Labrys monachus: one gene and its partner. The protein of the gene in region 1 interacts with the protein of each later gene in a pairwise test. Links are inferred from orthologs where the notes say so. Each region holds a gene or a part of one and is shown on either strand. Other genes may lie near its edges.

What was found.
Region 2: the proteins of eno (region 1) and rpe interact in binary tests that used the Escherichia coli proteins (3 or more experiments, as listed by UniProt). The link is inferred for Labrys monachus from one-to-one orthologs.

Annotation. Positions count from the first base shown.
Region 1 is NZ_JAUSVK010000001.1:3,982,371-3,990,859, forward strand. What follows is about bases 5,552-8,387. They hold eno (phosphopyruvate hydratase), read right to left. Parts: upstream 7,692-8,387; coding sequence 6,411-7,691; downstream 5,552-6,410. Other genes in these bases: pdhA (pyruvate dehydrogenase (acetyl-transferring) E1 component subunit alpha), read right to left, coding at 5,552-5,635; J3R73_RS18185 (FtsB family cell division protein), read right to left, coding at 5,901-6,215; queF (preQ(1) synthase), read left to right, coding at 8,019-8,387. In the rest of the region: lpdA (dihydrolipoyl dehydrogenase), read right to left, coding at 1-1,139; J3R73_RS18165 (endonuclease domain-containing protein), read right to left, coding at 1,136-1,624; J3R73_RS18170 (pyruvate dehydrogenase complex dihydrolipoamide acetyltransferase), read right to left, coding at 1,726-3,102; J3R73_RS18175 (pyruvate dehydrogenase complex E1 component subunit beta), read right to left, coding at 3,113-4,516; more of pdhA, read right to left, coding at 4,586-5,551; more of queF, read left to right, coding at 8,388-8,480. UniProt on the Escherichia coli protein: Catalyzes the reversible conversion of 2-phosphoglycerate (2-PG) into phosphoenolpyruvate (PEP). It is essential for the degradation of carbohydrates via glycolysis.
Region 2 is NZ_JAUSVK010000001.1:4,147,971-4,164,718, forward strand. Bases 13,925-16,748 are described here. They hold rpe (ribulose-phosphate 3-epimerase), read left to right. Parts: upstream 13,925-14,914; coding sequence 14,915-15,583; downstream 15,584-16,748. Other genes in these bases: J3R73_RS18995 (P1 family peptidase), read left to right, coding at 13,925-14,850; purB (adenylosuccinate lyase), read left to right, coding at 15,707-16,748. Also shown: J3R73_RS18920 (xanthine dehydrogenase family protein molybdopterin-binding subunit), read left to right, coding at 1-554; J3R73_RS18925 (FAD binding domain-containing protein), read left to right, coding at 644-1,441; J3R73_RS18930 (AAA family ATPase), read left to right, coding at 1,891-2,805; J3R73_RS18935 (vWA domain-containing protein), read left to right, coding at 2,792-4,006; J3R73_RS18940 (XdhC family protein), read left to right, coding at 4,009-4,365; J3R73_RS18945 (XdhC family protein), read left to right, coding at 4,369-5,076; J3R73_RS18950 (NTP transferase domain-containing protein), read left to right, coding at 5,156-6,778; J3R73_RS18955 (hypothetical protein), read right to left, coding at 6,891-7,052; J3R73_RS18960 (branched-chain amino acid ABC transporter permease), read left to right, coding at 7,211-8,128; high-affinity branched-chain amino acid ABC transporter permease LivM, read left to right, coding at 8,133-9,521; J3R73_RS18970 (ABC transporter ATP-binding protein), read left to right, coding at 9,518-10,432; J3R73_RS18975 (ABC transporter ATP-binding protein), read left to right, coding at 10,429-11,151; J3R73_RS18980 (DUF6867 family protein), read left to right, coding at 11,154-11,498; J3R73_RS18985 (branched-chain amino acid ABC transporter substrate-binding protein), read left to right, coding at 11,649-12,767; J3R73_RS18990 (cytochrome c biogenesis CcdA family protein), read right to left, coding at 12,839-13,642; more of J3R73_RS18995, read left to right, coding at 13,852-13,924. UniProt on the Escherichia coli protein: Catalyzes the reversible epimerization of D-ribulose 5-phosphate to D-xylulose 5-phosphate.

The DNA of each region.
Region 1 (8,489 bases):
GCCTTCTTCTCTGTCAGGCCGACGCTGGCGATCTGCGGCGTGCAATAGGTGCAGCCGGGGATCTTGTCCTTTTCGAGCGGATGGGGGTGCTGCCCGGCGATCGCCTCGATGCAGACCACGCCTTCATGCTCGGCCTTGTGGGCCAGCATCGGCGGCCCGGCGACATCGCCGATGGCGTAGATGCCCGCGACGTTCGTCTTGCCGTAGCCGTCGATGACGACGCAGCCGCGATCGGTCTTCACGCCGAGCTTCTCGAGCCCGAGATTCTCGATGTTGCCGACCACGCCGACCGCCGAGATCAGCCTGTCCGCCTCGATCACCTGCGTCTTGCCGTCGGCGGTCTCGACCGTCGCCTTGAGCGAGTTCTCGCCCTTGTCGACCTTGACGACCTTGGCGCTCGACAGGATCCTGATGCCCGCCTTCTCGAAGCGCTTGCGGGCGTGGGCGGCGATCTCCTCGTCCTCGACGGGGAGGATCTGCGGCAGCACCTCCACCACCGTCACCTCGGCGCCCATGGTGCGGTAGAAGGAGGCGAATTCGATGCCGATGGCGCCCGAGCCGACCACGAGGAGCTTCTTGGGCATGACCGCCGGCACCATGGCGTCGAAATAGGTCCAGATCAGCTTGCCGTCGGGTTCGAGGCCAGGCAGCACGCGCGGACGCGCGCCGGTGGCGACGATGATGTGCTTGGCCTGGTAGATGCCGGGCGCCTGCGCGCCCTTCGGCGCGGCGACCGGCGGCCCCTGTACCGACCGGGTCGACGGGATGACGTTGATCTCGCCGGGCTTGGTCACCGTCGCCACGCCCCAGATCACATCGACCTTGTTCTTCTTGAGGAGGAAGCCAACGCCGGTGTTGAGCTGGTTGGCAACGCCGCGCGAGCGCTTGACCACCGCCGCCGTGTCCGGCCTGATCGTACCGTCGAGCACGAGGCCGTAATCCCCCGCATGCTCGGCATAGTGAAGGATCTCGGCCGAGCGCAGCAGCGCCTTGGTGGGAATGCAGCCCCAGTTGAGGCAGATGCCGCCGAGATGCTCGCGCTCGACGATCGCCGTCTTCAGCCCGAGCTGCGCCGCCCGGATGGCCGTGACATAGCCGCCGGGTCCCGAGCCGATGATGATCACGTCGTAGGAAGTCATGAAACGTCTCCAGAAAGGCTCGGCTGTTGGCTAGAGGAGCGCGACGCTCGGGCCTCCCCTCCCCCTCGCGGGGAGGGGTAAGGGGTGGGGGGCGACGGGTGAAGTGCGGCGAAGATCGTGTCGACGACAGACCGGGTCGCCCTCATGACGTCATGGTTCGAGAAGCGAAGCACCTCGAAGCCGGCATTGGCCAGATATGCATCGCGTTTCTCGTCGTGCCTCGCTTGTCTTTCGAAACCGTGCTGGTTGCCGTCGACTTCGACAATGAGACGCGCGCCCAGATGGACAAAATCTGCGACATAGGGACCGATCGCCACCTGACGCCGAAAATGACTACCGTCTTCAGGTAGGTCCTTTCTCAGGGATCGCCAGAGCCTGCGCTCAGGATCCGTCATGTTCCGGCGCTGGTCGACAGCCAGCGCCTTGGCGCGAAATGTTGCGCCGACATGTGAAGGCGTGCGTGCCCATTTTCCCGCGGGCGGCATCAGCTGTCACGCCTCCCACCCCTTACCCCTCCCTGCAAGAGGGAGGGGAGATCCAAGCGTTGCGTCTCGTTGATGGCGCCAAAGGCATCCATCGCCATACCTCACACCAGCATGCCCAGCGGCTTTTCGATGTAGCCCCGGATCGCCTGCATCAGTTCGGCGCCGAGGGCGCCGTCGACGGCGCGGTGGTCGGTGGAGAGCGTCAGCGACATCAGCGTGGCGATCTTGATCTCGCCGCCGCGCACCACCGGCTGCTGGATGCCGGCGCCGACCGCGAGGATCGTCGCATGCGGCGGGTTGATGACGGCGGAGAACGCCTTGATGCCGAACATGCCGAGATTGGAGACCGCGCCGGTGCCGCCCTGATATTCCTCCGGCTTGAGCTTGCGGCTCTTGGCACGGGCCGCGAGATCCTTCATCTCGCCGGAGATGGCGGACAACGTCTTGTTGCCGGCATCGCGGATGATCGGCGTGATCAGGCCGCCGGGAATGGAGACGGCAACGCCGACATCGGCCTGGCGATGCTTGAGCATGGCGCCCTCGGTCCAGGAGACGTTGGCGTCCGGCACGGCGCGCAGCGCCAGCGCATAGGCCTTGATCACCATGTCGTTGACGGAGATCTTGAAGGACGGCTTGCCGTCCTTCGTCAGCGGCGCGCCATGGTTGATCTGCTCGCGCAAGGCGAGAAGGGCGTCGATATCGACGTCCACCGTCAGGTAGAAATGCGGAATGGTGGACTTGGCCTCCACGAGGCGGCGCGCGATCGTCTTGCGCATGCCGTCATGGGGAACCTCCTCGTAGGAGCCGGGCGCGAACAGTTTCCTGACGGCCTCGTCCGAGGCCGCGGCGGGCACGGGCGCCGCCGCCTTGGCGGGCGCGGCCGGTGCAGGCGCAGCGGCCGCCGGCCTGGCACCGCCGCCGGCGACAGCCGCCTGGATATCGCGCTCGACGATCCGGCCATGCGGCCCGGAGCCGGCCACGGCGGAAAGATCGAGGCCCGCCTCCTTGGCGAGACGCCTGGCCAGCGGCGAGGCGAAGACGCGCGAGTCGCTCCGCGCCGGTGCGGAGGCCACCGCGGGCGGCGCGGCGGCGGGCGGCGCGGCGGCGGGCGCCGCTGCCGGCCTCGAAGCTTCCACAGGCTTGACCTCTTCGGAAGGCTTGGGAGCTTCGGAAGGCTTAGGAGCCTCCTTCGCCGGCGCTGCGCCGGCCCCGGCGGCCACGGCCTTAGCGTCCTCGCCCTCCGAGGCGATCACCGCGATCAGCTCGTTGACGGGAACGTCCGTCGTTCCTTCGGGCACCACGATCCTGGCGAGCACGCCCTCGTCGATCGCCTCGACTTCCATCGTCGCCTTGTCCGTCTCGATCTCGGCGAGGACGTCGCCGGACTTGACGGCGTCGCCTTCCTTCTTCAGCCATTTGGTGAGGTTGCCCTTCTCCATCGTCGGCGAAAGGGCGGGCATCAGGACGTTCGCAGGCATGGTGCGCTCCTCAGCGATAGAGGACGGCCTTGGCCGCCTCGACGACTTCGGCCGCGTTCGGCAAAGCCAGCTTTTCCAGATTGGCCGCATACGGCATCGGCACGTCCTTGCCCGAAACCCGGGCAACCGGCGCGTCGAGATAGTCGAAGGCCTGCTCGTGGATGCGGGCGGCGACTTCGGCCGCGACACCGGACTGTTGCCAGCCCTCCTCGACGACGACGCAGCGGCCGGTCTTCTTCACCGAGGCGACCACGGTCGCCGAATCGAGCGGACGCAGGGTACGCAGGTCGATGATCTCGGCCTCGATCCCCTCGGCGGCCAGCAATTCGGCGGCCTTGAGCACATAGGTCATGCCGATCGACCAGGCGACCAGCGTGACGTGGCGGCCCGGCTTGACCACCTTGGCCTTGCCGATCGGTAGGGTGAAGTCGTCGAGCTTCGGAACGGGATTGCTGTGGCCGTACAGGATCTCGTTTTCGAGGAAGACGACCGGGTTCGGGTTGCGGATCGCCGATTTCAGCAGGCCCTTGGCGTCGGCCGCCGAATAGGGCGCGATCACGGTCAGGCCCGGAATATGCGAATACCAGGCGCTGTAGTCCTGGCTGTGCTGGGCGGCGACGCGGGCCGCCGCGCCGTTGGGGCCGCGGAACACGATCGGGCATCCCATCTGCCCGCCGGACATATAGAGCGTCTTGGCGGCCGAATTGATGATCTGGTCCATCGCCTGCATGGCGAAGTTGAAGGTCATGAACTCGACGATCGGACGCAGCCCGGCCATCGCGGCACCGATGCCGAGACCGGCGAAGCCATGCTCGGTGATCGGCGTATCGACGACGCGGCGGGCACCGAATTCCTGCAGGAGGCCCTGCGTGATCTTGTAGGCGCCCTGATATTCGGCGACCTCCTCGCCCATGACGAAGACCTTGTCGTCGCGGCGCATTTCCTCGGCCATCGCATCGCGCAACGCCTCGCGCACCGTCATGGTGACGAATTCGGTGCCGGCCGGAATCTCTCCCGAAGCGTCATGCGCCTCGGCGGCGGGCGGGACGTCCCTGGCCACGGCGGGGGCGGCGACGGCGGGCGTCACGGCCGGAGCGGCGGCTGCGGGAGCAGGCGCCTGGGCCGCGGGAGCCTCAGTGGCGGGAGCTTGAGCAGCCGGCGCCGGCTCGCTTTCGCCCTCGCCCTTGATGAACGCGATCTTGGTGTTGACCGCGACATTGTCCGTGCCTTCGGGGATGAGGATCTGTGACAGCACGCCCTCGTCGACCGCTTCGACCTCCATCGTCGCCTTGTCGGTCTCGATTTCGGCGATGACGTCACCCGATTTGATGGTGTCACCTTCCTTCTTGATCCATTTGGACAGTTTGCCCTGCTCCATCGTCGGGGAAAGGGCCGGCATCAATACGTCAGGCATAGGTGCCTCGAATTCTGGGATGGATTAACGCGGGAGCGGACGAACCGTGCAAGGCGGCCGACGACATCGTCACTTCAGGATGTCGGTCCACAGTTCCGAGGGATCCGGCTCCGGATCATGGGTGGCGAAATCGGCGGCATCGTTGATGATCTCCCGGATGTCGGAATCGATCTTCTTCAACTCCTCCTCCGCGAGGCCGTGCTCGTTCAGCAGCCGGGCCCGGCTCTGCTCGATCGGGTCATGCTCGGTCCGCATCTTCTGGACCTCGTCCTTCGTCCGGTATTTGGCCGGGTCGGACATCGAATGGCCGCGATAGCGGTAGGTCAGCATCTCCAGGATATAGGGACCCTTGCCGGACCGGGCATGCTCGATCGCCTTGAGGCCCGCGGCATGGACGGCGCGCACATCCATGCCGTCCACCTGCTCGCCGGGAATGTTGAAGGACAGGCCGCGGCGGGAAAAATCGGTCTGCGCCGAGGCGCGGTTCACCGAGGTGCCCATCGCATATTTGTTGTTCTCGATGACGTAGACCACCGGCAGCTTCCACAGCGCCGCCATGTTGAAGCTCTCATAGACCTGGCCCTGGTTGGCCGCGCCGTCGCCGAAATAGGTCAGGCTCACCGAGCCGTCCTGCCGGTAGGCGCCGGCGAAGGCGAGGCCGGTGCCGAGGGAGACCTGCGCGCCGACGATGCCGTGGCCGCCATAGAAGCCCTTCTCGACCGAGAACATGTGCATGGAGCCGCCCTTGCCGTGGGAATAGCCCCCGCGCCGGCCGGTCAGCTCGGCCATCACGCCGCGGGAAGCCATGCCCGTCGCCAGCATGTGGCCATGGTCACGATAGCCCGTGATGATCTTGTCGCCCTCACGCACGGCCTTCTGCATGCCGACGACCACGGCTTCCTGCCCGATATACAGGTGACAGAAGCCGCCGATCAGCCCCATGCCGTACATCTGGCCCGCCTTCTCCTCGAAGCGCCGGATCAGCAGCATCTCGCGATAGGCCTCGAGCTCCTGCGCCTTGTCGAACGCCGGCGACGCCGCGGCGCCCCTGCCGGCCGTGCGGGCAGGCTTGGACGCTTTGCTGGCGCTGGCGACGGCCTTGGTGGCTGTAGCGGCCATGGACCCTCCGAAAATATTGATGGCTTAGCTGACAGACAGCTAGCGCATCCAATACCAAAAAGCGAGGGGCAGGCGCCATGCTGCAGTGCAACATGTTGAATGCGCAACAGAATTGGTAATCAACCGGAATTCAATTAATTGAAGGATCAACTGAAATCGAATTAATTTCGTGACATGAATTCGTTGCAAAATCCGGGTCGGGAGCGGCGGCTGAAAGTAAACGTCGTTTCGCCTCGGCGGCAGCGCAACAAGCGGAAAGCCAAGCCTATTTCGGCAGAAACACAATTACGTCATTTGGATGGACGAAGCCGAGAAGCTCGCGGGATTTTTCTTCCAGCATGTCGGGGTCGATCGTGTCGGCGCGGAGGAGATTCACCCGGCGCTCGAGCGCGGCATGCTGGTCCTTCAGCGACGCCAGCTCGTCGCTCAATTTCTGCTTCTGCTGGTCAAATTGGCGCTGGGCCTGGATGCCGTGGTCCCCGTTGAAGGCCTGGAACGAGAAATAGGCGATTGCCGCCGCCGTCCCGACGAAGAGGGCGAGCTGGTTGAGGAAGGCACGAAGGCGTGTGCGGATGACCATGCCGCCATGATGGCGCGAGGTGGTTGATTTTGTGTTGAGACTTTATGCTGCACTGCAGCATCCAGCGCCCCGGGCGTGGCGAGCCATTCGCCTATCACAGGATCGCCATGCAAAAAGAAATGCCGGAAGGCAAGGTTGCTTTCCGGCATCGAAGTAAAGTGCCGACCGCTCCGTCGGGAGGCGGTGCGGAAAGCGTCAGGCGAGCGCCTTCAAGGCGGCGCGGCCGCCATACAGCGCCTGCGTTCCCAGGGCTTCCTCGATGCGCAGGAGCTGATTGTACTTCGCGGTACGGTCGGAGCGGGCCAGGGAGCCGGTCTTGATCTGTCCGCAATTGGTGGCGACGGCGAGATCGGCGATGGTCGAATCCTCGGTCTCGCCGGAGCGATGCGACATCACCGCGCGATAGCCCGCCTTGTGCGCCATCTCCACGGCGGCGAGCGTCTCGGTAAGGGTACCGATCTGGTTGACCTTGACGAGGATCGCATTGCCGAGGCCCTGCTTGATGCCCATGGAGAGGCGCTCGGTGTTGGTGACGAACAGGTCGTCGCCGACAAGCTGCACCTTGCTGCCGATCTTGTCGGTCAGGAGCTTCCAGCCCTCGAAATCATCCTCGGAAAGGCCGTCCTCGATCGATACGATCGGGTAGTCGGCGGCGAGCGAAGCCAGATAGTCGGCCTGGGCCGCGATGTCGCGCTTCACGCCTTCGCCGGTGTAGTCATAGACGCCGCCCTTGAAGAATTCGGTGGCCGCGCAGTCGAGCGCGAGCATGACGTCGCCGCCCGGCTCGTAGCCGGCCTCCTCGATCGCCGTCATGACGAAGTCCAGCGCCGCCTTGGCAGAAGGCAGGTTCGGGGCAAAGCCGCCCTCGTCGCCGACATTGGTGTTGTGGCCCGCCTTCTTCAACGCCTTCTTCAGCGTGTGGAAGATTTCGGCGCCCATGCGCAGGCCTTCGGCGAAGCTCTCGGCGCCCACCGGCATCACCATGAACTCCTGGAAGTCGATGGGATTGTCGGCATGGACGCCGCCATTGACGATGTTCATCATCGGGACCGGCAGGACGCGAGCCGAAGCGCCGCCGACATAGCGCCAGAGCGGCAGGCCGGAAGACTGCGCCGCGGCCTTCGCCACCGCCAGGGAAACGCCGAGAATGGCATTGGCGCCGAGACGCGCCTTGTTGGCGGTGCCGTCCAGATCGATCATCGTCTGGTCGATCTGGATCTGGTCCTCGGCGTCGAGCCCGCCCAGCGCGTCGTAGATTTCGCCATTGACGGCATCGACGGCCAGCTGGACGCCCTTGCCGCCATAGCGCTCGTCGCCGTCGCGCAGTTCGACCGCTTCATGGGCGCCCGTCGAGGCGCCCGAGGGAACCGCCGCGCGCCCCATCGATCCGTCTTCCAGCAGGACATCGACCTCGACCGTCGGATTGCCGCGGCTGTCGAGAATTTCGCGCGCGATGATGTCGCTGATGGCGGTCATGGGGCTGCTCCTGTTCGGTTGTGACGTCGGTCCGGCTCATAGCGGATGAGAGGAAGAGGCGGAAGAGTAAAACAATGTCATGGGAACGCCATCGATCGGAGCGCTCCCGGGTTGAAAGCGCCGGATTCCAGCGCCTCCCGTTTCGTATATCCCGTCATATCGGCCAGTCCATGGCCGCTGCAGAACGCAAAGCTTGCATCCGCCCCGGAAATGGCGGAATGGCTCGCCTCGACTCTAGCCTGCCATACGCGAAGCTTTCGCGACGGCCTTTTGACGCATGGCGGGATCCGGCCGCGTGCCGGGTCCCCACCATGCGAGCGAGGACCCATGACGTCTTTCGACCCTTCCACGCTGCAGCTGGGCAGCGCCGCCGCCATCCCCTCTTCGCCCAGGGAAGCCCGCCTCGACAGGGTGCCCAACCCGCAGGCGGACACGCTCTATCTCACGCGCTTCACCTGCCCGGAATTCACCTCGCTCTGCCCGGTGACCGGCCAGCCCGACTTCGCCCACCTCGTCATCGACTATGCCCCGAGGGACTGGCTGGTGGAGTCCAAATCCCTCAAGCTCTACCTCGCCAGCTTCCGCAACCACGGTGCGTTCCACGAGGACTGCACGGTCGCGGTCGGCCGGCGGCTGGTAGACCTGCTCGATCCGCACTGGCTGCGCATCGGCGGTTATTGGTATCCGCGCGGCGGCATGCCCATCGACGTGTTCTGGCAGACCGGCAAGCCGCCGGAGAGCCTCTGGCTGCCCGACCAGGGCGTGCCGACCTATCGCGGACGGGGCTGAGCGGCAGCG
Region 2 (16,748 bases), 170 kb from region 1 along the record:
TCCAGGCCTATATCGCCCATAAATTCTCCGGCCAGGACCTCGAGCCGGGCCTGAAGGAAGGCGCCTTCTACGATCCCGTCAATTTCACCTTCCCGGCCGGCGTCCACATCTGCGAGGTCGAGATCGACCCGGAGACCGGCATCACCACCGTCGACCGGTGGACGGCGGTGGATGATTTCGGCGAGATCATCAATCCGATGATCGTCGAGGGCCAGGTCCATGGCGGCATCGGCCAGGGTGTCGGCCAGGCGCTGATGGAAGGGGCGTTCTACAATGGCGAAGGCCAGTTGCTGACGGCGTCCTTCATGGATTACTGCATGCCGCGCGCCGACAACCTGCCGTCCTTCAATGTCGGCATGACCAAGACGACCTGCCCGTCCAACCCGCTGGGCATCAAGGGCTGCGGCGAGGCCGGCGCGATCGCCGCCCCGCCGGCCGTCATGAATGCGATCACCGACGCGATCGGGATCGAGGATATCGCGATGCCTGCGACCCCGCAGGTCGTCTGGGACGCCGCCCGCCGCGCCGGCCGCCTGCGCAAGGCCGCGCAATGATCGAGGCGGGCATGCCTCTTGCATGCCCGTTTTTCAGTTTCGGCAGGAGCTCGCCCGAGCGCCTGCCTTCATCGGGAGATGAATGAACCATGTACCCCTTCACCTATCAGCGCCCCACCTCCATCCAGGACGCGGTCGCCGCCTTCGCCGCGGCCGAGGACGCCAAGCTGATCGCCGGCGGCCACACGCTGCTGCCGACCATGAAGCTGCGCCTCGCCAGCCCGGCCACGCTGATCGACCTCAACAAGGTCGAGGGCCTGTCCGGCATCGAGATCCAGGGCGACGACGTCGTGATCGGCGCCATGACGCGCCATGCCGACGTCGCGACCAGCGCGGCGGTGGGCGAGGCCATTCCGGCCCTGGCGGCGCTGGCCGGCCTGATCGGCGACCCGGCGGTGCGCTCGCGCGGCACCATCGGCGGCTCGATCGCCAACAACGACCCGGCCGCCGATTACCCGGCCGCGGCCCTGGCGCTCGGCGCCAGCATCATCACGGACCGGCGGACGATCGCGGCGGATGATTTCTTCACCGGGATGTTCGACACCGCCCTCGAAGAGGGCGAGATCGTCACCAAGGTCTCCTTCCCCATCCCGGGCCGGGCGGCTTATGAGAAATTCCGCAATCCGGCGTCGCGCTACGCGCTGGTCGGCGTCTTCGTCGCCGAAAAGGACGGTGCCGTACGCGTGGCAATCACCGGTGCCGGCTCGAACGGCGCGTTCCGCCACGCAGCGGCCGAGGAAGCGCTGTCGGGCCGCTTCGACGCCGCGGCTCTCGACGGCGTCACCGTGTCGGCCGACGAACTCAACGGCGATATCCATGCCAGCGCGGAATATCGTGCCCATCTGATCGGTGTGCTGACCCGCAGGGCCGTCGCCGCGGCACAGTGATCCCCACGTCGCGAAGGCGGCGGACATAGGCTCCCATGCGCCGGCCCCCCCTCCGAGGCCGGCGCGCGTCCGTGATGTCCGCCGCTTCCCTGCCGATACCCCGGCCCTGCCCCGCGCCGGCAGGCGGCGCCGTTCTTCCCGGCCAAGCCCCCCAGCCTACAGCGGGGCGGCTGCAAGCGCAGCACTCCGTTCCCCCCACGCCGAATCGCCCCCGTCCCGCCGGCGCACGCGCCCTGCCCCATTCGAGGGCCCTGCCGCGGCGTGACGGCGCCGACGCGCCGATCAGCCCGGTCCATGCGGCGACAGGACACAGTTCCGACCCGTCCGGCGCCGGTGCGGCGTGGTCGGGCTCCTTCGCAGCGCGGTTTCGCGCCTGGATCGCGCGATAAGGTTTTGCTACGCCCCGGCCAGACTTATCCTATAGTGGGCCGTGCACTCAGGAGATCATTTTGCCTTCTCTCCCCACCTCGATCGACGAGACCGCTTCGCTCCTCGCCAAGGCCGATTATGTCGCCGGACGCGATCTTTCCACCGTCCTGTTCCTGGCGCTGCGCATGGGTCGGCCGCTTTTCCTCGAAGGCGAGGCCGGGGTCGGCAAGACCGAGATCGCCAAGGTGCTGTCCGCCACGCTCGGCCGGCCGCTGATCCGCCTGCAATGCTATGAGGGGCTCGACATCGCATCCGCCGTCTATGAGTGGAACACCATGGCGCAGATGGTCGAGATCCGCTTGGCCGAGGCGACCGGGGACATCGATCGGGCAAGCCTCGGTTCGGACCTGTTCTCGGAGCGCTTTCTCATCGCCCGGCCGATCCTGGAGGCCGTGCGTCCACAGGTGGGCGGCGCCCCCATCCTGCTGATCGACGAGCTCGACCGCACGGACGAAGCCTTCGAGGCCTATCTGCTCGAAGTGCTTTCCGACTTCCAGGTCACCATACCCGAGTTCGGTACCATCAAGGCGGGCGAACCGCCCATCGTCATCATCACCTCGAACCGTACCCGCGAGATCCACGACGCCCTGAAGCGGCGCTGCCTCTATCATTGGGTCGATTATCCGAGCGCCGGCAACGAACTCGAAATCCTGCGCCGCAAGGTGCCGCATGTGCCGGAGAAGCTGTCGCGCGAGATCGTCGCCTTCGTCCAGGCCCTGCGCGGCGAGGACCTGTTCAAGGCGCCCGGCGTCGCCGAGACGCTGGACTGGGCGACCGCGCTCACCGAGCTCGACGCCGTCGCGCTCGATCCTGCCCTCGTCTCCGACACGCTCGGCGTGCTCCTCAAATACCAGGACGATATCGCGCGGCTGTCGGGCAGCGAGGCCAAGCGGATCATCGACAACGTCAGGGCGGGCGTCGATGCCGCCACCTGACGACCTCCAGCCGGGACGGCTCGCCGACAATATCGCCTATTTCGCCCGATGCCTGCGCGAGGTCGGCATGCCGATCGGCCCCGCCTCGGTGCTCGATGCCATCCGGGCCGTCGAGGCAGCGGGGCTGGGCGCCAGGGAGGATTTCTACTGGACGCTGCATTGCGTCTTCGTCACCCGGCACGAGCAATCGCTGCTGTTCCGCCAGGCCTTCGACCTGTTCTGGCGCAAGCGTGCCTTGACGGAGAAGCTGATCGCCATGATGTCGCCGGTGGCGGCGTCGCTGAAGGAGAAGGACAAGCCGAAGGCCGGTTCGCAACGCGTCAACGACGCCTTCTACAAGGAGCCTCCGCGCCAGCGGGAGGAGGAGCGGCTGGTCGAATTCGACGCCAAGCTGACGATGTCCGAACGCGAGGTCCTCAAGGACAAGGACTTCGCGCAGATGACGTCAGCCGAAATCGCCGCCGCCCAGCGCGAAATGGCGCGGCTGCGCTTGCCTTTCGACCAGGTGCGCACCCGCCGCCTCGTCGCCGGCGGCGACACCGTCATCGATCTGAGGCGCACCTTGCGGGCCAGCATGCGCAGCGGCGGCAACCTCATCGACATCGCCTGCCGCCGCCCGGGCCAAAAGCACCCGCCCATCGTCGCCCTGTGCGACATTTCGGGTTCGATGGCGGATTATTCACGGCTTTTCCTGCATTTCCTCCATGCGATCTCCGAGAAGGGCCGCCGGGTCCACGCCTTCGTGTTCGCGACGCGGCTGACCGACATCACCCGCGCCCTGCGCGCCCGCGATCCCGACGAGGCGCTGGAGCGCGCCGCCAGGGACGTGAAGGACTGGGACGGCGGCACGCGCATCTCCCATTGCCTCGAACGCTTCAACAAGGATTGGTCCCGGCGCGTGCTCGGCCAGGGCGCCCTGGTGCTGCTGATCACCGATGGGCTCGAACGGCAGGTCGACACCGTGCTCGCCCGCGAGCTCGACCGGCTGCACCGCTCCTGCCGGCGGCTGATCTGGCTCAATCCGCTCCTGCGCTTCGACGCGTTCGAGGCGCGGGCCGCCGGCATCAAGGCGATGCTGCCCCATGTTGACGAATTCAGGACGATCCACAATCTCAGGAGCATGGGCGATCTGGTGAAGGCACTGGATCGCAGCGCCGATGCCGCGGCCGATCCGCGGGCATGGCTCAGAAAGGCTGGATAGACATGATTCCCGCATCCCCCGACTCTCCCGGCGGATCCCTCGCATCCGACCAGGAAATCCTCCAGCGCGCCCAGGACTGGCGCGAGCAGGGCAAGGGCGTCGCGCTCGCCACCGTGGTCGAGACATGGGGCTCGGCCCCCCGCCCGACGGGCTCCAACCTAGTGATCGACGAGGACGGCAATTTCCTCGGCTCGGTCTCCGGCGGCTGCGTCGAAGGCGCGGTGGTGACCGAAGCGCTCGACGTCATCAGCGATGGCAAGCCGAAAATGCTCGAATTCGGCGTGGCCGACGAGACCGCGTGGCGGGTCGGCCTGTCCTGCGGCGGCACTATCCGCGTCTATGTCGAGAAACTGGACTGAACCATGAAACTCGCCACCCTTCAGGCGCTCAACCGCGCACGGCAGGACCGCCGGGCCGTGGCCCTGGTGACCGATCTCGACAGCGGCGAGGAACGGCTCGTCGCCGAATCCGCCATCGCCAGCGATCCGCTCGGCGCGCTCCTCGCCGTCCAGATGCGGCAGGGCAAGTCCGCCCGCGTCGAGCAGGACGGCCGGTCCTATTTCGTGACGGTGCATGTGCCGCCGGTGAAGCTGGTGATGACCGGCGCCGTGCATATCAGCCAGGCCCTCGTCCCCCTCGCCCGGCTCCTGGGCTATGATCCGGTCGTCGTCGATCCCCGCACCGCCTTCGCTTCGCCCGAGCGGTTTCCGGATGTGCGCCTCGTGGCCGACTGGCCGGACGTCGCCCTGCCCCCGCTCGGCATCGACCGCTACACCGCCTTCGTCGCCCTGACCCACGACCCCAAGATCGACGATCCCGCGCTCGCGCACGCCCTGGCGCGCGACTGCTTCTATATCGGCGCCCTCGGCTCGCGGAAGACCCATGCCCGGCGCCTGGAGCGCCTGCGCGCCGAAGGCATTTCCGACCAGGCGCTCGCCCGGATCCGCGCTCCGATCGGCCTCGACATCGGCGCCATCAGTCCGGCCGAGATCGCCGTCGCGATCATCGCCGAGATCACTTCCGCGCTCAGGCTCGAAAGCGGCGAGAAGAAGCCGCGGCTTCCGGCCTGAGGTCACACTCTTTCTTCCGAAGATCCTCCCGCAAGACTTCTCCCATTCGCAAGACTTCTCTCATTCGATTGTCACAACGATGTTCTTTGGCGACGTTCCCATCGAGGAAGCCCTGGAAGGCGTGGCGGTGCATTCCATCCGCAAGGGGGCGCTCGTCCTGAAGAAGGGCACGCGCGTCCGGGCGGCCGAAATCGCCGCCCTCCGCCGCGAGGGCATTGCGCGCATCGTGATCGCGCGCCTCGATCCGACCGATGTCGGAGAGGATGCCGCAGCCGAACGCGTCGCCCAGGCGCTCAGCGGCGACGAGGTCCGCGTCGAGGACGCCTTCACCGGACGGGCCAACCTGTTCGCCCGGCGGGCCGGCGTCCTCGTTCTCGACCGCGCGGTCATCGACGCCCTCAACGCCGTCGATGAGAGCATCACCTTCGCGACCTTGCCGGCCTTCAGCGCGGTGAAGGCGGGCGAGATGATCGGCACGGTCAAGATCATTCCCTTTGCGGTCGACGAGACGGTGCTGGCGCGTGCGCTCGCCCTCCTCGCCCGGCCGGTGATCCGCGTGGCGCCGTTCCGGCCGCTTCGCGTCGCCGCCATTTCGACCGTTCTTCCCGGTCTCAAGGACAGCGTCATCGCCCGCACGCTGCAGGTCCTGAGGGATCGCCTGGCGCCGGCCGGGGCCAGCCTGATTCTCGACGAGCGCGTGCCGCACGAGGCCTCGGCCCTGAGCGCCGCCCTGACGCGGGCCGAGGCCGCCGGTGCCGATCTCGGCATCATCTTCGGCGCCTCCGCCATCGCCGACCGGCGGGACGTCATCCCCGCAGCGATCGAGGCGGCGGGCGGGCAGGTCCGGCATTTCGGCATGCCGGTCGATCCGGGCAACCTCCTCCTGCTCGGACAGCGAGGCGCCATGTCGGTTCTCGGCGCGCCGGGATGCGCCCGTTCGCCCAAGGAGAACGGCTTCGACTGGATCCTCCAGCGCCTGCTGGCGGGCGTGCCGGTCACACGCGCCGACATCATCGGCCTGGGCGTGGGCGGGCTGCTGATGGAGATCGTGTCCCGTCCCCAGCCGCGCACGAATGCGCAGATCGAGGCCGAGACGCGTCCCACCGTCGCGGCGGTCGTCCTCGCGGCCGGCCGTTCCACCCGCATGGGCGGGCCGAACAAGCTGCTGGCGGACTATCGCGGCAAGCCCCTCGTTCGCCACGCCGTGGAGGCCGCGCTCGCCTCGAAGGCCTCCGGCGTCACCGTGGTGACCGGTCACCAGGCGGAGGACGTCCGCGCCGCCCTCGCCGGCCTCGCGGTCGCCTTCGTGCACAATCCGGATTTCGCCGAGGGGCTCTCCACCTCGGTTCGCGCCGGCGTCGGAGCCCTGCCGCCGCACTGCGACGCGGCGCTGATCTCGCTGGCCGACATGCCCCTCGTCGACGCCGCGCTGATCGACCGCCTGATCGACGCCTTCGAGCCGGCCAAGGGGGCGCTCGTGGTGCTGCCCATGGTCGATGGCCGGCGCGGCAACCCCGTGATCTGGGCACGGCGCTTCTTCGGCGATCTCGCCGGCCTGCAAGGCGACGCCGGCGCGCGGCAGATCCTTGCCGCCAATGCCGACGCCGTCGTCGAGCTGCCCGTCGAGACGCAGGGCGCATCGATCGACATCGACACCCCGGAAGCCCTGGAAACATTGCGCGGCCAAGCAAAGCCGATCTGACGATAATCTATATTTCTACGGGCAATCTCTGCTTGTGGTTTGAACCATTCCACGTTGGATTTCGACTTCGATTGCTGGATGCCGAATTTTTGATCGGGAATAGAGAGATTCGTCAAAAGTTGGAGAGCCATTCCGGCCCGTTCCCCGCCGGCGCGCCACGGCCGAGGCCGAAATCGGTGGCGATCAGGCTGGTTTGACGCGTTTTCCGCCATTTAATGCCCAGAAATTGCCCTTCTGCCCAAAAAATTCGTGAATTCCACAATCTTGCCGCCATGATCGCGCCAGTCGATTGTCAGGTTCCATTCCCCTTGCTATGAACAGGATACGTCGATTGACTGCCTGTCTCTTAGGCACAAGCTCCGCCGGATTCTTGCGGAGACCGTGTCGGAGAAAGAACAAAGGCGGCGACGGCAAAGGGGAAGTTCATAGACGATGGTAGAATTCGTCCAGCAGCTCATCAACGGGCTGACGATCGGGTCGCTATATGGCCTCGTAGCCATTGGCTACACCATGGTTTTCGGCATTATCGGCATGGTGAATTTCGCTCATGGCGATCTTTTCATGCTCTCCGCCTTCATCGCACTGATTGTCTTTGTCGCGGTCACGACGTGGCTGGGCATTGCATCGGTCGCGCTGGCGCTCCTGCTCATGCTGGTCATCGGCATGGTCCTGACCTCGCTGTGGAACTGGGCGATCGAGCGCATCGCCTATCGGCCGCTGCGGGGCTCCTTCCGTCTGGCGCCGCTGATCTCGGCCATCGGCATGTCGATCGCTCTTTCCAACTTCGTGCAGGTCGCGCAAGGCACAGAAGGCAAGGCCTTCAAGGACCCGATGCCCGGCACGATCACGCTACTGAGCGAAAACGGCATCGATGCGACGGTATCGTACAAGCAGCTGATGATCCTGGTGGTCACCATCGTCCTGCTCGTCGGCTTCTGGTACCTGGTCACCAAGACGCCGCTCGGACGGGCGCAACGGGCTTGTGAACAGGATCGCAAGATGGCGGCTCTCCTCGGCGTCGATGTCGACCGCACGATTTCGCTGACCTTCGTGATGGGCGCGGCCCTCGCGGCGGTCGCCGGCGTCATGTACCTGATCTTCTACGGCAACATCAATTTCCACGACGGCTTCGTGCCCGGCGTGAAGGCCTTCACCGCCGCGGTCCTCGGAGGCATCGGTTCCCTCACCGGCGCGGTGATCGGCGGCATCCTCATCGGCTTGATCGAGACGTTCTGGGCAGGCGCCTTCGGGTCCGACTACAAGGACGTGGCAGCCTTCTCGATCCTCGCGATCACCCTGATCTTCCTTCCGCAGGGCCTGCTCGGTCGGCCAGAAGTGGAAAAGGTGTAGGCACATGGCGAGCAGCAATAAGACGGGCACGTCGCTGACGGGCGCCATCGCCGATATTCTGTTGTGGGGCGTGATCGCCATCGGCCTGTTCGGCCCGATCATCGGCTTCCAGACCATTTCCGACAACACGACCCAGAGCACGATCCTCCAGTCGCGCTGGACGGCCTTGGCCGGCATGGTGGTGGCCGTCATGGTCATCCGCGCGCTGATCATGCTCTACCAGGCCGGCAAGGGCCGGGAGAGCGGACATTCGAGGCTCGCCGCCGTCGGCGGCGTGCTCGCCCGCTGGGGCACCTCGCGCGTGCCGCTCTTCCTCGGCCTCGGTTTCGCGATCGTGTTTCCGATCCTGACGATCCTCGGCCTCGGCCCGAACGCGTCGATGAAGTGGATCAGCAATTACGGCATCATCATCCTGATCTACATCATGCTGGGATGGGGCCTCAACATCGTGGTCGGCCTCGCCGGCCTGCTCGATCTGGGCTATGTCGCGTTCTACGCGGTGGGCGCCTACACCTATGCGATCCTGTCGACGCGTTTCGGGCTATCCTTCTGGATCCTCCTGCCTCTCGGCGGCATCCTCGCCGCGTTCTGGGGCATCATCCTCGGATTTCCGGTGCTGCGCCTGCGCGGTGACTATCTGGCCATCGTCACGCTGGCCTTCGGCGAGATCATCCGCATCGTGCTGATCAACTGGGAGCCGGTGACCGGCGGCCCGGCCGGCATCAACGACATCCCCCAGCCCAGCATCCCCGGCATCCCCTTCGACGCGTCGCCGCACGGCTTCGCGGCGACGTTCGGCCTGCCGAATACGCGCTTCCTGTCGGGCTTCGTCTATCCGAACGTCGCGCTCTATTATGTCGTCCTGGTCCTCGTGCTGATCACCGCCGTGGTGTCCTCGCGCCTGCGCCGGCTGCCGGTCGGGCGCGCCTGGGAAGCCCTGCGCGAGGACGAGATCGCCTGCCGCTCCCTCGGCGTCGACACCACCAAGACCAAGCTCGCCGCCTTCGCCACCGGCGCGATGTTCGGCGGCCTCGCCGGGGTGTGCTTCGCGGCCCGCCAAACCTCCGTCAGCCCGGAAAGCTTCGTGTTCATGGAGTCGGTGATGGTTCTGTCCATCGTCGTGCTCGGCGGCAGCGGCAGCCTTCTCGGTGTGGTCATCGCCGCGATCGCCATGCAGGGCGGCCTCGAGCTCCTGCGCGAGCTCACCTTCCTCAAGCATATATTCGGTCAGGATTTCGATCCCGACCAATACCGCTACCTCATCTTCGGCCTCGCCATGGTGCTGATGATGCTGTGGCGACCGCGCGGCCTGATCTCGAGCCGCAGCCCGACAGCCTTCCTCAGGGAACGCCGCGCCGTCTCGGGTGACCTCGTGAAGGAGGGCCACGGATGAACCATCGCTGGATCGACGATCCCATCCTGAAGATCGAAAACGTCACGATGCGCTTCGGCGGCCTGACGGCCGTCAGGAATCTCACCTTCGAGGCCGGCAAGGGCGACATCACGGCGCTCATCGGGCCGAACGGGGCGGGCAAGACCACGGTCTTCAATTGCATCACCGGCTTCTACAAGCCCAGCGAAGGCCGCATCGCCTTGCGGCACGGCTCGGCGGCGGCTTGGGACCAGATGGAGGCGCTGACGGCGAGCGCGCGCCAGAGCTCCTCCGCCGGGGACAACAAGCTGTTCCTGCTGGAGCGGATGCCGAATTTCGAAGTCAACCAGAAGGCCCGGATGGCGCGGACGTTCCAGAACATCCGCCTGTTTTCGGGCATGACGGTCCTGGAGAACCTGCTGGTGGCCCAGCACAACGTGCTGATGCGCCAGTCGGGCTATTCGATCTTCGGCCTTCTCGGCCTGCCCTCTTATGCGCGTGCCGAGAAAGCGGCGATGGAGAAGGCGAAATACTGGCTGGAGAAGACGAAATTGACGCCACGTGCCGACGACCCTGCCGGCGACCTGCCCTATGGCGACCAGCGGCGCCTCGAGATCGCGCGAGCGATGTGCACGGATCCGGTGGTGCTCTGCCTCGACGAGCCGGCGGCGGGCCTCAATCCGCGTGAAAGCCTCGAGCTCAACCTGCTGCTGCGTTCGATCCGCGACGAGCACGACACGTCCCTTCTCCTCATCGAACACGACATGTCCGTGGTGATGGAAATCTCGGATCACGTGGTGGTGCTCGACTATGGCGTGAAGATCGCCGACGGCACGCCGGACGAGGTCCGCAACGACCCCAAGGTGATCGCCGCCTATCTCGGTGTCGATGACGACGAGGTCGAGCAGGCCGAAGCGGAGGTGGGCCTATGAGTTCTCCCCTCCTCGCCGTCCGCGGCGTCAACACGTTCTACGGCAAGATCCAGGCGCTCAGGGGCGTCGATGTCGAGATCAACCAGGGCGAGATCGTCACGATCATCGGCGCCAACGGTGCCGGCAAATCGACCCTGATGATGACGGTATTCGGCTCGCCCCGCGCCCGTGAGGGACAGGTCTGGTTCGACGGCAAGGACATCACCAGGCTGCCGATCCACGACATCGCACGGCTGAGGATCGCGCAATCGCCGGAAGGCCGCCGCATCTTCCCGCGCATGACGGTCTATGAAAACCTCCAGATGGGCGCGTCCATCGACGGCTACGCCCATTTCGCCGAGGACCTGGAGAAGATGTTCACGCTCTTTCCCCGATTGAAGGAAAGAGCGGCGCAGCGCGGCGGGACACTTTCGGGCGGTGAGCAGCAGATGCTCGCCATCGCCCGGGCCCTGATGAGCCGGCCGAGGCTCCTCATGCTGGACGAGCCCTCGCTGGGTCTCGCCCCGCTGATCGTCAAGCAGATCTTCGGCGCCATTCATGACCTCAACGCCCAGCAGGGCCTGACGGTCTTCCTCGTCGAGCAGAATGCCTTCCATGCCCTGAAGCTGGCCCATCGCGGCTATGTCATGGTCAATGGGGTCATCACCATGTCGGGGACGGGCAGGGAATTGCTCGCCCGCCCGGAGGTCCGAGCAGCCTATCTGGAAGGAGGACACTGACGATGCAAGGCATCATCTACGAAGATACCGTCTTCCACTTCCTCCTCATCACCCTGATCATGGGGGGGGCCGCCGCCTGGATGTCGGGCAGGGCCTGTGCCTTGACCTGGCGGCCCCGTACGGTCCTGGTAGCCTATCTGCTCATCCTCGCCGCGGCCGTGCGATACATCCACTTCGCCCCCTTCGGCGGGACGCTGATATCGCTTCACTATTATCTCGTCGATCTCTGCATCATCCTGGTCATCGGCTTTCTGGGCTATCGCCATACGCGGGCCCGCCAGATGACGACGCGTTATGCCTGGCGATTCGAGTCCACGGGTCCCCTGAGCTGGAAATCGAGAGGCTGAGGGGTATTCGTATTTGAGATTTCGCGGCCGGGAGAGCCGTCGAAAGCGGGTGACAATCACGGCAAACTGAGCAGAATGTCCTCAGGCGGCGTGATTGTTTCAGCCGATACCGGCTTCTTACGGAAGCCGTTCATCCACAGGGAGAACCACATGAAGAAAATCTTGTTGACGAGCGTGGCGCTGGCTGCCGGCCTTGCGTTCGCCGGCACCGCCAGCGCCCAGATCAAGATGGGTGTTGCCGGTCCCATGACCGGCCCCAACGCCACCTTCGGCGCGCAGCTCTTCAACGGCACCAAGCAGGCCGTCGAGGACATCAACGCCGCGGGCGGCATTCTCGGCCAGAAGATCGAGCTCGAAGTCGGCGACGACGTGTCCGATCCGAAGCAGGGCGTCGACGTCGCCAACAAGTTCGTCGGCGACAGCGTCACCATGGTCGTCGGGCACTTCAACTCCGGCGTGACCATTCCCGCCTCGAACGTCTACGACAAGGCCGGCATCCTGTTCATCACGCCCTCGGCGACGAACGTCGCCGTCACCGGCCGTGGCCTGTGGAATGCGTTCCGTACCTGCGGCACGGACGACCAGCAGGGCCGGGTGTGGGCCGATTACGTGCTCGCCCATTTCAAGGGCAAGAAGGTCGCCATCCTTCATGACAAGACCCCCTATGGCAAGGGCCTGGCCGACTTCGCCAAGGCGGACCTCAACGCCGACGGCGTGAAGGAAGTCGTCTATGAAGGCATCACGACGGGTGAGAAGGACTATTCGGCCGTCGTCACCAAGATCAAGTCGGCCGGCGCCGATGTGCTCCTCTGGGGCGGCCTGCAGACCGAAGGCGGCCTCATCGTCAAGCAGATGCGTGAGCAAGGCCTGAAGACGGTCATGCTCTCGGGCGACGGCATCACCACCGCCGAATTCGCCACCATCGGCGGCGATGCCGTCATCGGCACCCTGATGTCCTACGGTCCGGATCCGAAGAAGAACCCGGCTGCCGCCGAGGTCATCAAGGAATTCAAGACCTACAATCCGGAAGCCTACACGCTCTATGCCTACGCGGCCGTGCAGATCTTCAAGCAGGCCGCCGAAGCAGCCAAGTCCGTCGACACCCAGAAGATGGCTGACGTGATGCATTCCGGCATGGCGTTCCACACCGTGCTCGGCGACATCTCCTACGACAAGAAGGGTGACCGCACGAGCCTCGACTACGTGATGTACACGTGGAAGAAGGGCCCCGACGGCCAGATCTCCTACTTCCAGAACGAGACCAACTGAGCGAGCCTCTCGCTCCGGCGCCTCGAACAAGCAGCACTCACGCCCCGGTTCGCCGGGGCGTTTCTTTTGTGTCAGCCCAGCCTCGTCAGCACCGGAAAGGTGCTCTGCAGCCAGATCGAGACATCGGCCATGCCGCCGGTGAGGAAGGCCAGGCCGGCCACCACGAGAAGGCCGCCCATCACTTTCTCGACCGTGCCGACATGCGTGCGGAAGCGGCGCAGGAAGCGCATGAACGGGTTCATCGCAAGGGCGGCGACGACGAAGGGCAGGCCGAGGCCCGCGGTATAGATACCCAGGAGAAAGGCGCCGTAGCCGACGCTCGCCTCCCGCCCGGCGACGGCCAGCACGGTCGCCAGCACCGGCCCGATGCAGGGCGTCCAGCCGAAGGCGAAGGCAAGGCCCATCACATAGGCGCCCCAGGGCCCCGGCGTGGCGCGGCTGTGGAAGCGGGCGTGGCGATACAGCATCGCGATGCGAAAGACGCCGAGGAAATGCAGGCCCATCGCAATGATGATGACGCCGGCGACCAGGGCGAAGGGATCGACCGACACCGCCCAGCTCATCGGCAGGACACCGGCATCCGCCGCATGCATGAGCCAGCCGGCAAGCACGCGCCGGGCCGAGACCAGCAGCGAGCCCACCAGTGACGCGCTGGCCCCCAGCGAAATGAAGATGGTGGCGAGACCCGCCATGAAGAACACCGCGCAGATCACCACCCGCCGCCGCACGACGCGGTCGACCGTCTCGCCGGTGATCTCGTCGATGGTGGCCCCGGCGAGATAGGTGAGATAAGGCGGCACCAGGGGAAGCACGCAGGGCGACAGGAACGAAGCGAGGCCCGCGAGGAACACTGCGGGCAGGGTTATGTCGGCCATCGATGCATCCGTGCGTGCGTGAACGATCGGGCGCCCCGCTCGGCCGAGCCGGGCGTACCGCTTTCTGCTCTACAGCGCCATGCGCCGCCGCCCAAGTCCGTTTGCACCGCGATCATGCGGTCGTGATCGGCGGCGATGTCGCAGCGGGTGTTGACAAGGCGGGCGGGAGGCTCAGGGTGGAGCCCCTCGTAATCTGCCGGAGGCCCCCTTTGCAGAACCTCATCACCGATGTCGAGGGCATCGCCGTGGGCAACGCCCGGGACCTCGCCCTGGGATCGGGGACGACCGCGATCCTCTTCGACGAGCCCACCATCGCCGCCGTGGATGTGCGGGGCGGAGCGCCCGGCACGCGCGAGACCGATCTCCTCGGGCTCGAAAGGACGGTGGAGCGTGTCGACGCCATCGTCCTCTCCGGCGGATCGGCCTTCGGCCTGGAGGCGGCGGGCGGCGTCATGGCCTTCCTGGCGCAGCATGGACGCGGCTTCCGCGTCGGCGACGCCTGCGTGCCGATCGTGCCGGGGGCGATCCTGTTCGACCTGCTCAATGGCGGCGACAAGGCATGGGGCCTGCATTCGCCCTATCGCGACCTCGGACTCGAAGCCGCGGGCCGGGCCGGCCCGGCGTTCCTGCTCGGCACCGAAGGCGCCGGCACAGGCGCGACGACGGCCTCGCTCAAGGGCGGCCTCGGCTCTGCCTCGGCGCGCATCGGCCCCTTCACCGTCGGCGCGCTGGTGGCGGTGAACGCCCTCGGCAGCGTCACCATCGGCGACGGGCCGCATTTCTGGTCTGCTCCCTATGAGAGGGATGCCGAATATGGCGGCCTCGGCCTGCCGCATCCCTGGCCGGCGGACGCGCTGGCGCTGCGCTACAAGGGGGTGCGGCCGGAGAATACCACGATCGCCGTCGTCGCCACCGATGCCCGCCTCTCCAAGGCGCAGGCCAGGCATTTCGCCGTCATGGCGCAGGATGGCCTTTCGCGTGCCATCCACCCGGTGCATACGCCACTCGACGGCGACACGGTGTTCGCGGCGGCGACCGGCAAGGTCGGCATTGCCGATCCCGTGGCGGACCTGATCGGGCTCGGCACGACGGCGGCCCATGTGCTCGCCCGCGCCTGCGCCCGCGGCATCTATGAGGCGTCGTCCCTGCCCTACGCACCGGCCTTGCCCGCGTGGCGCGAACGGTTCGGCCATTTGCAAAGCGCGTAAGGCTCTGGCACGACACGGGCGAACCGATACGTCATCTCGTCATCCATCCCCGGCAGGAGCCCTCATGCCCCGTCCCATCGTCATCGCCCCGTCCATCCTTTCCGCGGATTTCGCCAGCCTCGGCGCCGAAATAAAGGCCATCGAGGATGCTGGCGCGGACTGGGTGCATTTCGACGTGATGGACGGGCATTTCGTGCCGAACCTCACCATCGGGGCCGGCGTCGCCGCCGCGATCCGGCCGCATGTGCGCACCAAGCTCGACGTTCACCTGATGATCTCGCCGGTCGATGCCTATCTGGAGGACTTCGCCGAGGCGGGCGCCGACGGCATCACCGTCCACGCCGAGGCGGGACCCCATCTGCACCGCTCGCTGCAGATCATTCGCGGCCTCGGCAAGCGGGCCGGCGTCGCGCTCAATCCCGGCACGCCCGCCGATGCCATCGACTATGTGCTCGACCTCGTCGACCTCGTGCTGGTGATGACCGTCAATCCCGGATTCGGCGGACAGGCCTTCATCCCGGCGATGCTGTCCAAGATCTCCGCCGTGCGCTCCAAGATCGGCGACCGGCCCGTCGATATCGAGGTGGACGGCGGCATCGCGCCCTCGACGGCGCCGCTGGTCGCCGCTGCCGGCGCCAATGCGCTCGTAGCGGGCTCCGCGGTGTTCAAGGGCGGTCCCGCCGCCTATGCCGCCAATATCGCCGCCATCCGCGAGGCCGCAACCGGCCGCTGAGGGGGACGGACAGAACCGCGTGCCGGTCGGAAGCCGGCACGCCATCCCGCATAAATCTCGCGAAGACGGGTACACTTTCGCCGCGATCGTGCCTACAAGGACGCTGAATTCAGAGGTCCTTCGATGATTACTCGCTACAGCCGCCCCCAAATGGTCTCGATCTGGGCGGAGCAGACCCGCTTCCGCATCTGGTTCGAGATCGAGGCCCATGCCACCGATGCCCTCGCCGAGCTCGGCGTGGTGCCCAGGGAAGCCGCCGCCACCATCTGGGCCAAGGCCAAGGACGCGGTGTTCGACGTCGCGCGGATCGACGAGATCGAGCGCGAGGTGAAGCACGACGTCATCGCCTTCCTGACCCATCTCGGCGAGATCGTCGGCCCGGACGCACGCTTCCTGCACCAGGGCATGACCTCGTCGGACGTGCTGGACACCTGCTTCGCCGTGCAATTGTCGCGCGCCACCGACCTGCTCATCGCCGATGTCGACGCGCTCCTGGCGGCGCTGAAGAAGCGGGCGTTCGAGCATAAATACACGCCCACCATCGGCCGCAGCCACGGCATCCATGCCGAGCCGGTGACGTTCGGGCTCAAGCTGGCGCAGGCCTATGCCGAATTCGCGCGCAACCGCGAACGCCTCATCGCCGCCCGCCGGGAAATCGCCACCTGCGCGATCTCCGGCGCCGTCGGCACCTTCGCCAATATCGATCCGCGCGTCGAGGAACATGTCGCGGCCAAGATGGGCCTCGCGGTCGAGCCGGTCTCGACCCAGGTCATCCCGCGCGACCGCCATGCGATGTTCTTCACCACGCTCGGCGTGGTCGCTTCCTCGATCGAACGCCTCGCCATCGAGATCCGCCATCTGCAGCGCACCGAAGTGCTCGAGGCCGAGGAGTTCTTCTCCGAGGGCCAGAAGGGCTCCTCCGCCATGCCACACAAGCGCAACCCGGTCCTGACCGAGAATCTCACCGGCCTCGCCCGCATGGTCCGCTCCTACGCCATGCCCGCCATGGAGAATGTGGCGCTGTGGCACGAGCGCGACATTTCCCATTCCTCGGTCGAGCGCATGATCGGCCCCGATGCCACCGTCACGCTCGATTTCGCCCTGGCGCGGCTCGCCGGCGTCATCGACAAATTGCTGATCTATCCCGACAACATGCGCCGCAATC